DNA from 2 places in the Kribbella sp. NBC_00889 genome. Region 2 is predicted to be linked to the other one. Evidence: predicted binding sites of a transcription regulator. Region 2 holds the regulator's gene; the other holds the start of a gene.
The links. The regulator HrcA, encoded in region 2, represses chaperone genes, less so after heat shock. The targets are predictions, from matches to a motif close to TTGGCACTCGNNNNNNNCGAGTGCCAA.

Region 1 (7,581 bases), 4.1 Mb from region 2:
CGTCGTCGGCGGAGATGCCCTGCTTGCCGGTGATCAGCGGCTGCTTGGTCATCACCTCGTGCACCGGCCGGGACAGGTCGTTCTCGAACCGCATGTCGCGGTTCGTCACGATGCCGACGAGTACGCCGGCGTTGTCGACCACCGGGACGCCGGAGATCCGGTACTGCGCGCAGAGCGCATCGGCCTCGCCGATGCTGGCGTCGGGGCCGATGGTGATCGGCTGAGCGATCATGCCGGATTCGGAGCGCTTGACCAGATCGACCTGCTGAGCCTGGTCCTCGATCGAGAGGTTGCGATGCAGGACGCCGAGGCCGCCCTGGCGGGCCATGGCGATCGCCATCCGCGCCTCGGTGACGGTGTCCATCGCGCTGGACAGCAGCGGGATGTTCACCTCGATGTTGCGGCTGACCCGGGACCGGGTGCTCGCCTCGGACGGGATGACGTCGGACTCGTTGGGCTGCAGCAGCACATCGTCGAAGGTGAGGCCGAGGACGGCGAACTTGTCGGGAACTCCAGCGGGTGTGATGTCCATGGGGGAAACAGGCACCTTTGCACGGCGAGATCGGAACCCCATCCTAGCCGCGCCGCACGAGTCCCCCGAACCGCCCGGTCACACCACCCGCCGCGGACCGGCGGCGGGTGGTGTGCGGGTCAGTTCGTCCGCTTGTTGACCACGCCCAGGATCTGCAGGACGGTCTGGTCCTCCAGCGAGCCGTGGGTGCGCTCGATGGCGGCGTGCTTGCCCTCGGCGTACTGGCCGGTGGAGTGCTTGCCCTGGGGGTACGTCGCCTTCACGGAACCGCTCGAGACCTCGCCGCTGGAGTGCTTCGCGTCCGTAGTGGCGCTGAAGAACGTCTCGGCACTCTTCAGCTCGGCCACGACCCCGGTCGGGGTCGGCAGCACCGGCAGGACCTTCTCCAGCAGGTCGGTCAAGGCGCCGCCCGCAGGCTCCTGGTTGTCACCGGGCGTGTCGTCGCCAGGCTGCTCGGGCGCCGGGTTCGTGTCGCCCGGGACCGTCTGGCTGCCGCTGTCCGAGCCGGCGTCGCCGGTGCTCGAGTCGCCCGAGCCCGTGCCGGTGTCGCCGCTCGGCGCCGTACTCGGCGGCGTCGTCGTGTCGCCGTTGTCCGTCCCGGTCTCGCCGTTGTCCGGCGGGGTCGACGGCGGGTCGGTCGGCTCCGTGGCCGGCGGCGTCGTCGGGTCCGTCGGCGGCGCAGTCGGGTCCGTCGTCGGGTCCTGGGTCGGATCCGTGGTCGGGTCCTGCGTCGGGTCCGACGTGGGCGGATCCGTCGGGGCGGAGCCCGGCTCGTCGGTCTGACCGTTGCCCGTCTGGCCCGGCGGCTGCGTCGTCTGCGTCGCCGGCGGCACCACCGGCTGCTGGATGATGCTCGGCAGCTCCTTCGGGAGCGGCCTGGCCAGCGGCGGGTTCACGTCGGTGGTCGCCTGCGGGAGCTGGTCGGCCGCGACGGTCCCGTCGGACTTCGCCTTCTCCTCGGCGGCCTTCTCTTCCTGCTTCTTCTGGTAGTCCTTGGCGACCTTGACGATCTTGGTCTTGTCGACCACCGGCATACCGTCGAGCTGTTCCTTCGGGAAGCTGGTCTGCGGGCGGACCGCGTCGACCATCTTCTCGATGACCTTCTCGTACGGCGACAACGGGTCGCCGGTGACCGCGGCGGCCACTCCGGAGACCGACAGCGCGGCCACGGCGGCGACACCGAGTGCCAGACCGCGGGCCGCCACCTTGCGGGCGAACGGGTCCGTCACCGGGTTCAGAGCCGCGCAGCGCGCCAGGAAGCTCTCCGGGTCGTCGATCGTCTCGACCGGGAGTTCGTCCTCCACCTCCACCGCGAGCCGTAGCTCTGCCAGCAGCTTGACGGCCGGGTCGTGCTCTCCCGCGCCGAGCGCGGTCTCCCCCCCAACGGCCAGTAGGTCGAGCAGTGCGTCATCAGCGTCGATCGCGTCGAGATCGAAACGGTCAGCCATGATGCCCCTCCCCTGCTCCTCTTTCCAGCTGTGCCTCATGCCCCACAAACCCCCTGAGCGTGTTCAACGCTCGATGTTGTGCGACCCTCACCGCCCCCGGTGTCATCCCCAGTGCCCGGCCGGTCTCCTCGGCTGACATCCCCGCTACCACCCGGAGCCGCAGGATCTCCCGCAGCTTCACCGGCAACTTGTCCAGCAGCCCCATGATGTGCTGGACCTCCGAATGCCGGACCGCGTGCTCCTCCGGCGTCGGTGACTCGTCCGCGCCGTCCGGCAGGTCCGGCGTCGAAACGTCGGCCACCGCGAACGCACGCTGGGCATCGGCGACCTTGCGAGCCGCGATGCCGTAGACGAAAGCCTCGAAGGGCCTCCCCTCGTCGCGGTACCGGCCGAGTGCGCCGAACACCGCGACACAAACCTCCTGCGCGACGTCGTCGACCATGTCGGCGCCGCCCGGATAGGTCCACAGCCTCGACCGCACATAGCGGTGGGCGACGGCACGCACCCTGGTGAGCAGGTCGTTCAGAGCTGTCCGATCGCCTTCGCTCGCGCGTGCGGCAAGATCTCGAAGCTCGACCCGGTCGTGGGTGTGTGGTACTTGGACCTCGGTCACCCTCGCCCCCTCGTGTCGGACCGGTCAGCCTGAAAGATGGTACGGCTCTCACCTTCCGTTGCCTAGTGGCAATTCGTGATCACCACCAGATTCTGGTCACGATCTGTCACTACTGGCCCGTACGGATGCCCCACCGCTCGATCCTCGTCCCTTAGCTGGGGGCGTCGAAGTGGATGAGCTCGCAGGCCTGGTCGCCACCCCAGTCGATCGGCGTGCGGCCGGTCTCCAGCCATCCGGCCCGCCGGTACAGTCGCTCGGCCGCGCCGCGATTGTCCACGACCTCCAAGGACAGCTTCCGCCCGAGCTCAGCCGCCGTCTTCACCGAATGATCCAGCAACTGCCGTCCGATCCCCGCGCGGGTCGCCTTCGGATCCACGAACAACCGCTCCACGGACACCCCGTCAGACCCGTTGGCGGTCAGCGCCACGTGCCCCACCACGCGCCCGTCGCTGACAGCCACCCAGCACCCGAGCCCGTCCTCCGGCGTCAACCACTTCCGCGCATCCGCCGGCCAGCTCACCGGGTACCCAGCCACCTCATGCACATCCCGCAACAGCCGGACGCAGATCTCCAGGTCCTGCTCGCCACGTTCTCTGATCAGCGTCACAAGCCCATCCCAACAGAACACCGCCCCGGCAGGACTGCCGGGGCGGTGCTGTGGAACTACTACCTGAGGATCAGTGACCGTGACCGTGGCCGTGACCGGCTGCGGCGGGCTCCTCTTCCTCGGGCTTGTCGACCACGAGGGTCTCGGTGGTGAGCAGCAGCGCGGCGATCGAGCCGGCGTTGGCGAGCGCGGACCGGGTCACCTTGACCGGGTCCAGCACGCCCTGAGCCAGCAGGTCGCCGTACTCGCCGGTGGCGGCGTTGAAGCCGCTGCCGACCTCCAGCTCCGCGACCTTGGCGGTCACGACGTAGCCCTCGTAGCCGCCGTTCTCGGCGATCCAGCGCAGCGGCTCGACGATCGCCTTGCGGACGATCCGGACACCGGCGAGCTCGTCACCCTCGAGGTCCAGACCCTTGTCCAGGACAGCAGCCGCGTGCACGAGGGCGGAGCCGCCGCCGGCGACGATGCCTTCCTCGATCGCGGCCCGGGTCGCGGACACGGCGTCCTCGATCCGGTGCTTCTTCTCCTTCAGCTCGACCTCGGTGGCCGCGCCGACCTTGATCACGCAGACGCCACCGGCCAGCTTGGCCAGCCGCTCCTGCAGCTTCTCGCGGTCCCAGTCGGAGTCGGTGCGCTCGATCTCGGCCTTGATCTGGTTCACCCGGCCGTCGATGTCGTCGGACTTGCCGGCGCCGTCGACCACCGTGGTGTTGTCCTTGGAGACCACGATCCGGCGCGCCGAACCGAGCACCTCCAGACCGACCTGGTCCAGCTTCAGCCCGACCTCCGGAGCAACGACCTGCGCGCCGGTCAGCGCGGCCAGGTCCTCCAGCATCGCCTTGCGGCGGTCACCGAAGCCCGGCGCCTTGACGGCGACGGAGGTGAAGTTGCCGCGGATCTTGTTCACCACGAGGGTGGACAGTGCCTCGGCCTCGACGTCCTCGGCGATGATCAGCAGGGTCTTGCCGGACTGCACGACCTTCTCCAGCAGCGGCAGCAGGTCCGCGATCGCGGAGACCTTGCCCTGGTGGATCAGGATGTACGGGTCCTCCAGCACCGCTTCGCCGGCCTCGGCGTCGGTGATGAAGTACGGCGAGATGAAGCCCTTGTCGAACTGCATGCCCTCGGTGAACTCGAGCTCGGTCCCGAAGGTGTTCGACTCCTCGACGGTGATCACACCGTCCTTGCCGACCTTGTCGAACGCGTCCGCGATCAGGGCGCCGATCTCGGCGTCCCGGGCGGAGATGGTGGCGACGTGGGCCATGTCGCCCTTGTCGTCGACCGGCCGCGCGGTCTCGATCAGCTTGGCCGACACGGCCTCGACGGCCGCCTCGATGCCCTTCTTCAGGCCCATCGGGTTGACCCCGGCGGCGACGGCCCGCAGGCCCTCGTGCACCAGTGCCTGCGCCAGCACCGTCGCGGTGGTGGTGCCGTCACCGGCGATGTCGTTGGTCTTGGTGGCGACCTCCTTGGCCAACTGCGCACCAAGGTTCTCGAACGGGTCGTCCAGCTCGACCTCACGGGCGACGGTGACACCGTCGTTGGTGATGGTCGGGGCGCCCCACTTCTTGTCCAGGACGACGTAGCGGCCCTTCGGCCCCAGCGTCACCTTCACCGTGTTCGCGAGCTTGTCGACGCCGCGCTCCAGCGCGCGCCGAGCGTTCTCGTCGAACTCGAGGATCTTCGGCATGAAAAATCCAGTCCCTCTCTGAAATTCGCGCTTCGTAACAGCAGTTCCGAGCTCGCTGCCCCGGACCGACTCCGCCCCGGCGCCGGGAGGGCACCAGGGCGGTGTCAGTCAGGAACAGCGAGCGGCCGTCACTTGCTGACGACTGCGAGGATGTCGCGGGCGCCCAGGATCAGGTAGTCCTGGCCGTCGTACTTGACCTCGGTGCCGCCGTACTTGGAGTAGATGACCTTGTCGCCGACGGCGACGTCCAGCGGGACGCGGTTGCCGTTGTCGTCGATGCGGCCGGGGCCGACGGCGAGGATCTCGCCCTCCTGGGGCTTCTCCTTGGCGGTGTCCGGGATCACCAGGCCGGACTTCGTGGTCTGCTCGGCTTCGAGCGGCGCGACGAGGACGCGGTCCTCGAGCGGCTTGATCGTGACCGACACTTGCTGACCTCCACGGTCGATTTGCTTGTCTGCAGTTCAGGGTGGTCGCGCTCCCCTGCCGTCGCGGGGGTCAGAGGCCGGACCGCTGGCACCCTCGGGTGGAGAGTGCCAACACCGAATCTAGGCCGCGATTAGCACTCGGTCAACTCGAGTGCCAGACTTCCTCTGTCGGCGGAGTCCGTGACCGGCCGGGTACGGATTGTGGCCGAACGCTGGGCCTGACCCCGGTCGCCGTGCGACCGTTTCCCCAGGAGGGCTTACCACCGGGTCCGAGGAGAGACCATGGCCATCAGCTTCCCGTCTCTACCCAACCTGTCCGGGCGCACGATCGCGGTCCTTGCCGCAGTGGGCGTGGTGGCCGTCGGAGCGGTCGCCGCCGGAGCGTCGAAGGACCAGCCGGCCACCCCGAGCGTTGGAGCTCCCGCCGCAGATCAGCCGGCGGAGCAGGCTCCGGCCGATCAGTCGACCGACGCGACCCGCACCTCCGCCGAGGCAGAGACCAACGCCGCGGGCGCACTGCCACAGTGCCGCGCGGCCATCCTGGTGCCGGTCAACAGCAGCTGGGGTATCCCGATGCCGTCGATCTACGCGAGCAAGAGGACCACCTGCAACCTCATGTACGGCGACGACCCACACCGCGGTTCCACCGTGTACGGCGACCCCGACACCGCCATCCAGGTCCTGCAGCGCAACCTGAACTTCTGCTACGGCACCCACCTCGCAGTCGACGGCATCTACGGCAGCAACACCCGCGCAGTGGTCAAGACGGTGCAGCGCAAGCACAAGCTCGTGGTGGACGGTATCTACGGCCCCAAGACCCGCGCGGCCATGAACTGGCGCCTCTACTCCTCCGCCACCAACAGCTGGAGCAGGAGCTGCTCGAGCCCGCTCTAGGGTGTGTGGGTGACTGTCACCGCGTTGCTGGACGGGCCGGGCGCCGAGGTGCTTGCGGAGGCCTGTGCGGCGTACCAGCCCGGCAAGGAGCTGCAGCTGGTCGAGAGGCTGCGGCGCCGGTACGACGCGACGCTTGTGACGATCGCGGTCACTCAGGCATCGCTGCGGCACCGGGCGGTCGCCAAGTTCGGAGCGGATGCGGCCCGGATGTACTTCACCCCGGACGGTCTGGAGCAGGCCACCAGGACCACGGTCGGCACGCACCGGGCCGCACGCATCGCGGCGGCGTTGCCGGGCAGCAGTGTGGTCGACCTGGGCTGCGGGATCGGTGGCGACCTGATCAGTGCGGCCCACGCCGGTCTACGGGTCACCGGCGTCGAACGCGACCCGGAGACCGCAGCTACAGCCCGCGCCAACCTGGCCGCGCTCGGTCTGCCCGGTGAGGTCATGGTCGGCGACGCCGAGTCCACCGAGCTCACGCCATACGACGTCGTGTTCGCGGACCCCGCTCGACGCGCTGATGGTCGACGCGTGTTCGACCACAATGCCTACTCACCGCCGTGGACCTTTGTCACCGAGCTCCTGCAGCGGACTGCCTGCGTGAAGGTCGCGCCTGGCATCCCGCACGACGCCGTACCTGAGGGCGTCGAGGCGGAGTGGATCTCCGACGCCGGTGAGGTGAAGGAGGCCGCGCTGTGGTCCGGGGCGCTGTACACCGGCACCCCGCGGCGGGCGACGTTGCTACCCAGTGGCGTGAATGTGGCGGATGCGCCCGAGGCTGAGAGCGGTCCTGTCGAGCGGTACATCTATGAGCCGGATGGTGCCGTTGTGCGGGCCGGTCTGGTGACCGCGGTGGCCGCTGCTGTCGACGGGTGGCTGCTCGATCCGCGGATCGCGTACGTCACCGCGCCGAAGCTCGTGCCGACCCCGCTCGCGTCGGCGTACGAGGTGGTGGAGGAGCTGCCGTACAAGGAGAAGGCACTGCGATCCTGGGTCCGCACGCAGGGCATCGGCACGCTCGAGATCAAGAAGCGCGGGGTGGACGTCGACCCGGCCCAGCTCCGGAAGAAGCTCGCTCCGAAGGGCTCGGAGTCCGCCACGCTGATCATCACGCGCATTGGTCGCGACGCCGTCGCCTACTCCTGCCGCCGGGTCAAGATCGAGCCCTGAGCCATTCGAGCGCTGCCAGGCCCAGGCCCTGCTTGTACTCCTCGATCAGCGCACGCACGGGCTCCGGGAGGCCCTCCATCGGAGTCTGTCCTTGCTGGCTGGCATGCTGTGAACTCCCTTCGGGCCGGACTTGCATTGTGAGTGCATTCGAACATATGATCGATTTCGCGAGCGGGTCCCCGGGCGACCTGCCGGTAGGCGA
Region 2 (7,581 bases):
GTGCTCGCGCAATTCCTCGGCCTGCTCGGTCGTCGCCCGGGTGTCGATCACCAGCGCACCGTCCGCCCCGACGACCAGACCGACGTTGAGGTCCCATTCGTCGTACCGGCGGACCCAGCAACGATCGCCGACTTCGGCCCACGTACTCATGGGAGCGAGATTACTTGCTGTGTACATCTCCTCCGACCACCGGTCCCGTCGCATCCAGAGGACGGAATCGCACTTGAAGGGCGGTCGGGCGGCGCCTAGGGTCACGGTGGCGGTTCGCAACGGTTCCGAACTCGGCAGCGAAACTTTCGAAGGGCGGTCGGCGTGACGACACGACGTGCACTGGTGGTCCGGGGCGGCTGGGAAGGGCACTCGCCGGTCGAGGCGACCGACCTGTTCATCCCGTTCCTGGAAGAGAACGGTTACGAGGTGACCGTCTCGGACAGCACCGAGAGCTACCTCGACCTGGACGGCACCGACCTGGTGCTGCAGTGCGTCACGATGAGCGAGATCGACGCCGACCACTTCAAGGGCCTGGAGGCCGCGATCCGCCGCGGTACCGGATTCGCGGGCTGGCACGGCGGCATCGTCGACTCGTTCCGGGCCAACGCCGACTACAGCTTCATCACCGGCGGGCAGTTCATCTCGCACCCGCACGGCTTCACCGACTACCGCGTCGACGTCGTCGCCGAACACCCGATCGTCGAGGGCATCACCCACTTCGACGTCCACACCGAGCAGTACTACGTGCACTACGACCCGACCAACACCGTGCTCGCCACGACGACGTTCCGCTCGCATCCGGACTACCCGTGGATCGAGGGTGCCGTGATGCCGGCCGTCTGGACCCGGACCTGGGGCGCGGGAAAGGTCTTCGTCTGCACCGTCGGCCACAAGCTGGACGACCTCGAAGTGCCTGAGGTGCGGACCATCGTCGAGCGGGGGCTGCTGTGGGCGAGCAAGTGACGGGCATCGGCATCGTCGGTACGGGCGTCATCTCCGGCACCTACCTGGACCATCTGGCCAAGCTGCCCGGCGTTGATGTGGTCGCGGTCGCCGACCTGGACATCAGCCGCGCGCAGGCGATCGCCGACGGCAACCCCGCCATCCGCGCGCTGTCCCCGGACGAGCTGTACGCCGCGGACGACGTCGAGATCGTCCTGAACCTGACCATCCCAGCCGCCCACGCACCGGTGCACCAGGCCGCGCTCGAAGCCGGCAAGCACGTGTACGGCGAGAAGCCGCTGGCCGTCGACCGGGCCGAGGCGGAGCCGCTGCTCAAGTACGCCGCCGCGAACAACCTCCGCGTCGGCTGCGCGCCGGACACTGTGCTCGGCACTGGTACCCAGACTGCCCGGGCTGTCATTGACCGCGGCGACATCGGCGTACCGACGGCTGCCACGGCATCGTTTTTCACGCCCGGGCACGAGCTGTGGCACCCGGCGCCGGAGTTCTACTACCAGCCCGGCGGCGGTCCGGTCCTCGACATGGGTCCGTACTACGTGACGAGCCTGGTGACCTTGCTGGGTCCGGTACGACGCGTGACCGCGCGGGCCGGTCAGTCGAAGCAGGAGCGGAAGATTCACACCGGTCCGCGAGCCGGCGAGACCTTCCCGGTCCAGGTGCCGACGCACGTGACCGGCGTACTGGAGCACGAGTCGGGTGCGCTGACCACGGTGCTGATGTCGTTCGACATCTGGGCCGCGCGGTTGCCGCGGATCGAGGTGCACGGGACCGAGGGCAGCCTGTCCGTACCCGACCCGAACGGGTTCGATGGCAAGGTCGAGATCGCTACCGCGGCCAACCGCGACTGGACCGAGGTCCCGGTCGCCGGTGGGTACGCCGGAGCCGGCCGGGGCGTCGGGGTCGCGGACATGGCCCGGGCGGTCCGCACAGGTCAGCCGCACCGGGCCGACGGTGCACTGGCCTACCACGTGCTCGACGTACTCGAGTCCTTGCTCGAAGCGGCTGCCCAGGACCAGCCCGTGGATGTCGCGAGCACAGTCACCCGGCCCGCCGCCGTACCGTTGGGAGCGTCCCCCGAGCTCGCCTGAGACCCGTCCCACGCCGTCACACGTCGGTGCGAGCTACTACGGCTCGGTAGACTGGCACTCGTTTCAACTGAGTGCCAAGGGTCACTGAGTCGTACGTCGAGGCGAGGGAGGTGGTGCGCGTGCTGGACGATCGCAAGCTGGATGTTCTCCGCGCCATCGTCGAGGACTACGTGGCGACCCATGAGCCGGTCGGCTCGAAGACGCTGGTGGACCGGCACAACCTCGGGGTGTCGCCGGCAACCGTGCGTAACGACATGGCTGCGCTGGAGGAGGAGGGGTACATCACCCAGCCGCACACCAGCGCCGGCCGGATCCCCACCGACGCGGGCTACCGGCTGTTCGTGGACAAGCTGAGCACGGTCAAGACGCTGTCTCCGGCGGAGAAGAAGGCGATCACCTCGTTCCTGGCCGGCGCGGTCGACCTGGACGACGTCGTACGCCGTACTGTCCGGCTGCTGGCCCAGATCACCCGCCAGGTGGCGATCGTGCAGTACCCGTCCCTCAACCGTTCCAGCGTCCGGCACATCGAGGTCGTCACGATGACCCCGCGCCGGCTGCTGCTGGTGCTGATCACCAGCACCGGCCGCGTCGAGCAGCGGATCGTCGAGCAGACGAACGACGTCGACGAGCAACTGATCGCCGACCTGCGCTCGCGGCTGAACACCGCACTATCCGGGCAGCGGCTGACTGAGGCCACCACGTCCCTGGCCGCGGTGACCGACCTGTTCGCCCCGGCGGACCGGCCACTGGTCGCGGCGATCGTGACGACGCTGCTGGAGACGTTCACCGACGAGGTCGGCGAGCAGAGGATCGCGGTCGGCGGCGCCGCCAACCTGACGCGGTACGGCGACGACTTCGAGCGGAACGTGAAGCCGGTGCTGGAGGCACTGGAGGAGCACGTCATTCTGCTCAAGCTCCTCGGTGAGGCCACCAACCCGCAGACCCTGACGGTCCGCATCGGGCACGAGAACCCGTTCGAGGAACTGGCCACCACCTCGGTGGTCGCGACCGGCTACGGGTCAAAGTCGGAGGCGCTGGCCACGCTCGGCATCGTCGGCCCGACCCACATGGACTATCCGAGCACGATGGGCGCCGTGAGGGCCGTCGCGCGCTACGTCAGCCAGATATTGGCGGACTCCTAAATGACTGAACCCAACCCCTGGTCTGGAGTATGAGCACCGATTACTACGCCGTCCTGGGCGTCAGCCGCGACGCGACGCCGGACGAGATCAAGAAGGCGTACCGCAAGCTGGCACGCCAGTACCACCCGGACGTGAACGACTCCGAGGACGCCCACCACAAGTTCCAGGAGATCGGCCGCGCCTTCCAGGTGCTGAGCGACCCGCAGAAGCGGCAGTTGCACGATCTCGGCGGTGACCCGTTCGCGACCGCGGGCGCCGGCCCGGGCGGCGCGGGCTTCGGCCAGGCCTTCACGTTCACCGACATCATGGACGCCTTCTTCGGCCAGACCGGCGGGGCCACCCGCGGGCCTCGGCCGCGGACCCGGCGCGGCCAGGACGCGCTGATCCCGCTGCGGATCGACCTGGCCGAGGCCGCGTTCGGCACCACCCGGGAGCTGAAGGTCGACACCGCCGTACTGTGCCCGACCTGTTCGGGTTCGGGAGCGGCGGCGGGCTCCGAGCCGGTCACCTGCGAGATCTGCCACGGTCGCGGCGAGGTCACCCACACCCAGCGGTCGTTCCTCGGCGAGGTCCGCACCATGCGGCCGTGCCCGAACTGCCGCGGCTTCGGTACGACGATCCCGAACCCGTGCGTCGAGTGCGCCGGCGACGGCCGGGTCCGGTCCCGCCGCACCGTCACGGTCAAGATCCCCGGTGGCGTCGACAGCGGCACCCGGGTGCAGCTGTCCGGCCAGGGCGAGGTCGGCCCCGGCGGCGGCCCGGCCGGCGACCTGTACGTCGAGATCGAGGTCGAGCCGCACGACATCTTCACCCGCAACGGCGACGACCTGCACTGCACGGTGACGCTGCCGATGACGGCGGCCGCGCTCGGCACCACGATCGACCTGCCCACGCTGGAGGGCGAGACCACCCCACTGGAGATCCGGCCCGGCACGCAGTCCGGGACGGCGATGACGCTGACGGCTCGTGGTGTCCCGCGCCTGCGGCACGCGGGTCGTGGTGACCTGATCGTCCAGGTGATCGTCGAGACCCCGACCAGGCTGGACGACTCCCAGGTCGACCTGCTCCGCCAGTTGGCCGAGGCTCGTGGCGAGGAGCGTCCCCAGGGTCAGGTCCAAGCCGCCCACAAGGGCGTCTTCGGTCGCCTCCGCGACGCCTTCGGCGCCCACTGAAACAGGCTCGGCCGGCTCCGCCGGCCTCGCGGGAAGGTGATGGGCTGGTGGGCATTGCCGTTTTCTTCGCGCCGGAACTCGTGGGCGACGAACTGACGCTGGACGGCGCAGAGGGCCGGCATGCGGCGGTGGTTCGGCGGATCGGCCCTGGTGAGCGCATTCGGTTGACCGACGGTCGTGGTTCGTGGGCCGAAGGCCCGGTGACGGCTGCGTCCAAGGCCGGGGTGACCGTGGCGGTGCAGCAGCGTGGGCACGAGCCGGCGGCTTCGCCTCGGTTGGTGGTGGTGCAGGCGTTGCCGAAGGGCGAGCGGGCCGAGCTGGCGGTGGAGATGCTGACCGAGGTCGGGGTCGATGTGATCGTCCCGTGGAACGCGGAGCGGAGTCAGTTCCGCAACAACCCCGAGCGGTCCGCGAAGACGTACGCGAAGTGGCAGGCCTGGGCGTTCGAGGCGAGCAAACAGTCCCGCCGCTCCTGGTTCGCCACTGTGGAGCCCATCGCGAGTACGCCGGAGGTCGCGCGACTACTTTCCGCCGCGGCACTCCCCGTCGTACTGCACGAGGAAGCCAAGACGCCGCTCGCCTCGCTCGAGCTCCCGACCGACGGCGACATCGTCATCGTCATAGGCCCGGAAGGCGGCATCGCCCCAGCCGAGCTGGCCACCTTCGCCGCCGAGCCCATCCGCCTCGGCGACACGGTCCTCCGCACCTCAACCGCCGGCGTAGCCGCAGCCGCCGCCCTCCTCTCCCACTCCCGCTGGACCTAGCAACTGACCCGGCCGATGGCGGGTTGTTTCATCGCTGGCGTCAAAGAACCGGATAGCGAGCGAACAACCTGCTAGCGGACCTCGATGGTTTTGGAGTCGATGTCGGTGGTGGAGCCGTCGGCGGGGGAGATGAGGAAGGCCTCGATCTGCCAGGGGCCGGGGGTGAGCTTGAGGTTGAAGGCGAAGGGCGTGAACTTCTGGCCCTCCTTGGTGTTCGTGTAGCCCTTCCGTACCTCGCGGGTCTTCAGGTTCGTGGCCTCGTAGTTCACCGTCGCCTCGTACGCCGCGGCCGTGCCTTCGACGGTGACCATCGACTTGGTCAACTGGTCCTGGGCCGGGGAGGTGATCCAGACCAGCGCCTGGACGTTGGCGGCCTGGGCGCGACTGAGCGGCGTACTGGTGTCGACCTGGCCGAACAGCCGGGCGCCGACCTGGCCGTCCTGGGTGATCTGGACCTGCTGGCTGCTGTCGTCGAGGGCGCCTTGCACCGTGTAGATCAGCTGCTGGGCGGCCACGTCCGCGGTCTCGGGGTCGAGCTTCGTCGTCGGGAGCCGCTTGAAGTCGACGGTGACCGTGCCGTCGGACCTGGTGACGGTGTTGATCTCGGCGCCCCGCCACACGGAGTAGTAGTCAGGGTCGCCGGGCTGCTTGGACGTCATGATCCGGACCGCCTCGACGGCGGGCCGGCCACTCACCTTCGCCCACGTGCGGTAGAGCCGGACCCTCGGGGTGGCCTTGGTCGTTGCTCCCGGAGTGGGACGGACCGCGGTCTTGTCGCCGAGCCAGTAGACCGGGACGAGGGTGCCCTTCACCATCGGCTCCGGCGTACCGCGGCGGTCCTTCGGCACCGAGGTCGCCTGCGCCGTCGGCGGCTCTGGCGGCGGCTGGCTCGGCGAGGTGCTGGACTGTGGGGTGGTCGACGACGGCAATGCGGAGGCGCTGGTCGACGTACTGGGGCCGGCTGCGAGGCCGCTGTCACCTGCGGTGTTCATGTTGTTGTCGAGGACAGTGAAGGCGCCGATCACCGCTGCCGTGCCGACGATTGCAGCGCCGGCGGTCAGCACCCACGGGCGCCGGGACGTCGTACGGCGCTGGGCCCGGGCGCGGGCCTGGATCTCGGGTAGCGAGTCGGTCGGCTCGACCCGGTCGGCCTCCTCGTGCAGGGACCGCCGCATCAGCTCGTCGAACGAGTCGTTGGGCTGTTCGTTCATACGTTCTGCTCCAGGAGCTGGCGCAGCGACTTCGTCGCCCGCGCGGCGTGGCTCTTCACCGATCCCCGGCTGATGCCCATCGTGTCGGCGATCTCCGCTTCGGAGAGGTCACCGTAGTACCGCAGCACCATCACGGTGCGTTGCTTCTCCGGCAGGGTGCGCATCGCTTCGATCACCTGGTCGGTCTCGGCTGTCCGCAGCGCGGCCTGCTCGGCGCTCGGCGCGTCCGGCAGCGAGCGTGGTGTGTGCTTGTCGACGACCACCAGGTGGCGCTGGCGGGAGCGGCAGCGGTTCACCACCGCGGTGCGCAGGTACGCGAGAGCCTTGTGGGGGTCGCGCAGCCGGTGCCAGCGGCCGTGCATCGCGACGAACGCGTCCTGCACGATCTCCTCCGCCGTACCGGTGTCGCGCAGCAGCAGGGCGCCGAGCCGGACCAGCGACGTGTAGTGCGCCGTGTAGACAGCCGTCAACGCCTCGTCGGCATCCCACGAGGACTCATGTGTCACGCACTCTTCGTACACCACGGCTGGTTGCGCCACGACACGATGACGCGGAGACCCCCTTGCAGGTTGACAACACACCCCGGTTGACAACAGCCAGGCCTCGTTTCGGGCGGTTCGGGCGTGTTCCGGGGAATTACAAGTGAGGGTGTCAGTGGAGGCGGCTAGCATGGGTTAGTCAGTCAGTGATCATCGGCATCAGGAGGAAGAGCCTGTCCAGGCCACGCAGTATCGAACCGGAGGCGCGCGCGAACGGCCGTGGACGCGATGAGCTGTCCCGATCGAGCACCGCCACCAGCGCACAGGCGTCGCACAAGATCGTCGTGCCGAACAGCATCGACATGGTGGCCCTGCTCGGAGCCCGGGACGAGTTCCTCCGCATCGTCGAGAAGGAGTTCGCCGCCGACATCATGGTCCGCGGCAACGAGATCACGCTCAACGGCGAGCCGGCCGAGCTGGCCCTGGCCGAGCGGCTGATCGACGAGCTGATCGCGGTCGTGCGGACCGGGCACGGGCTGACCGCCGACTCGGTCGAGCGCAGCATCGCGATGATCAAGTCCGCCACGGCCGAGAGCCCGGCCGATGTGCTGACCCAGAACATCCTGTCCAGCCGCGGCCGCACCATCCGGCCCAAAACGCTGAACCAGAAGCGGTACGTCGACGCCATCGACAAGAACACCATCGTGTTCGGCATCGGCCCGGCCGGTACCGGCAAGACGTACCTGGCGGTGGCCAAGGCGGTCCAGGCGC

Region 1: a site for HrcA is predicted at 5,447-5,473, ahead of groES (co-chaperone GroES). Genes of this name have one in related genera too.

The regions. Positions count from the first base shown of each region.
Region 1 is NZ_CP108783.1:8,832,323-8,839,903, reverse strand. It holds gene guaB (IMP dehydrogenase) at 1-532, opposite strand, end outside; gene OG817_RS43645 (hypothetical protein) at 652-1,980, opposite strand; gene shbA (RNA polymerase sigma factor ShbA) at 1,973-2,593, opposite strand; gene OG817_RS43635 (GNAT family N-acetyltransferase) at 2,745-3,200, opposite strand; gene groL (chaperonin GroEL) at 3,271-4,890, opposite strand; gene groES (co-chaperone GroES) at 5,019-5,315, opposite strand; gene OG817_RS43620 (peptidoglycan-binding protein) at 5,598-6,209, shown strand; gene OG817_RS43615 (THUMP-like domain-containing protein) at 6,219-7,379, shown strand.
Region 2 is NZ_CP108783.1:4,756,435-4,764,015, reverse strand. It holds gene OG817_RS23035 (MBL fold metallo-hydrolase) at 1-150, opposite strand, end outside; gene OG817_RS23030 (ThuA domain-containing protein) at 313-954, shown strand; gene OG817_RS23025 (Gfo/Idh/MocA family protein) at 939-2,042, shown strand; gene hrcA (heat-inducible transcriptional repressor HrcA) at 2,162-3,184, shown strand; gene dnaJ (molecular chaperone DnaJ) at 3,214-4,356, shown strand; gene OG817_RS23010 (16S rRNA (uracil(1498)-N(3))-methyltransferase) at 4,404-5,120, shown strand; gene OG817_RS23005 (Gmad2 immunoglobulin-like domain-containing protein) at 5,192-6,331, opposite strand; gene OG817_RS23000 (SigE family RNA polymerase sigma factor) at 6,328-6,837, opposite strand; gene OG817_RS22995 (PhoH family protein) at 7,173-7,581, shown strand, end outside.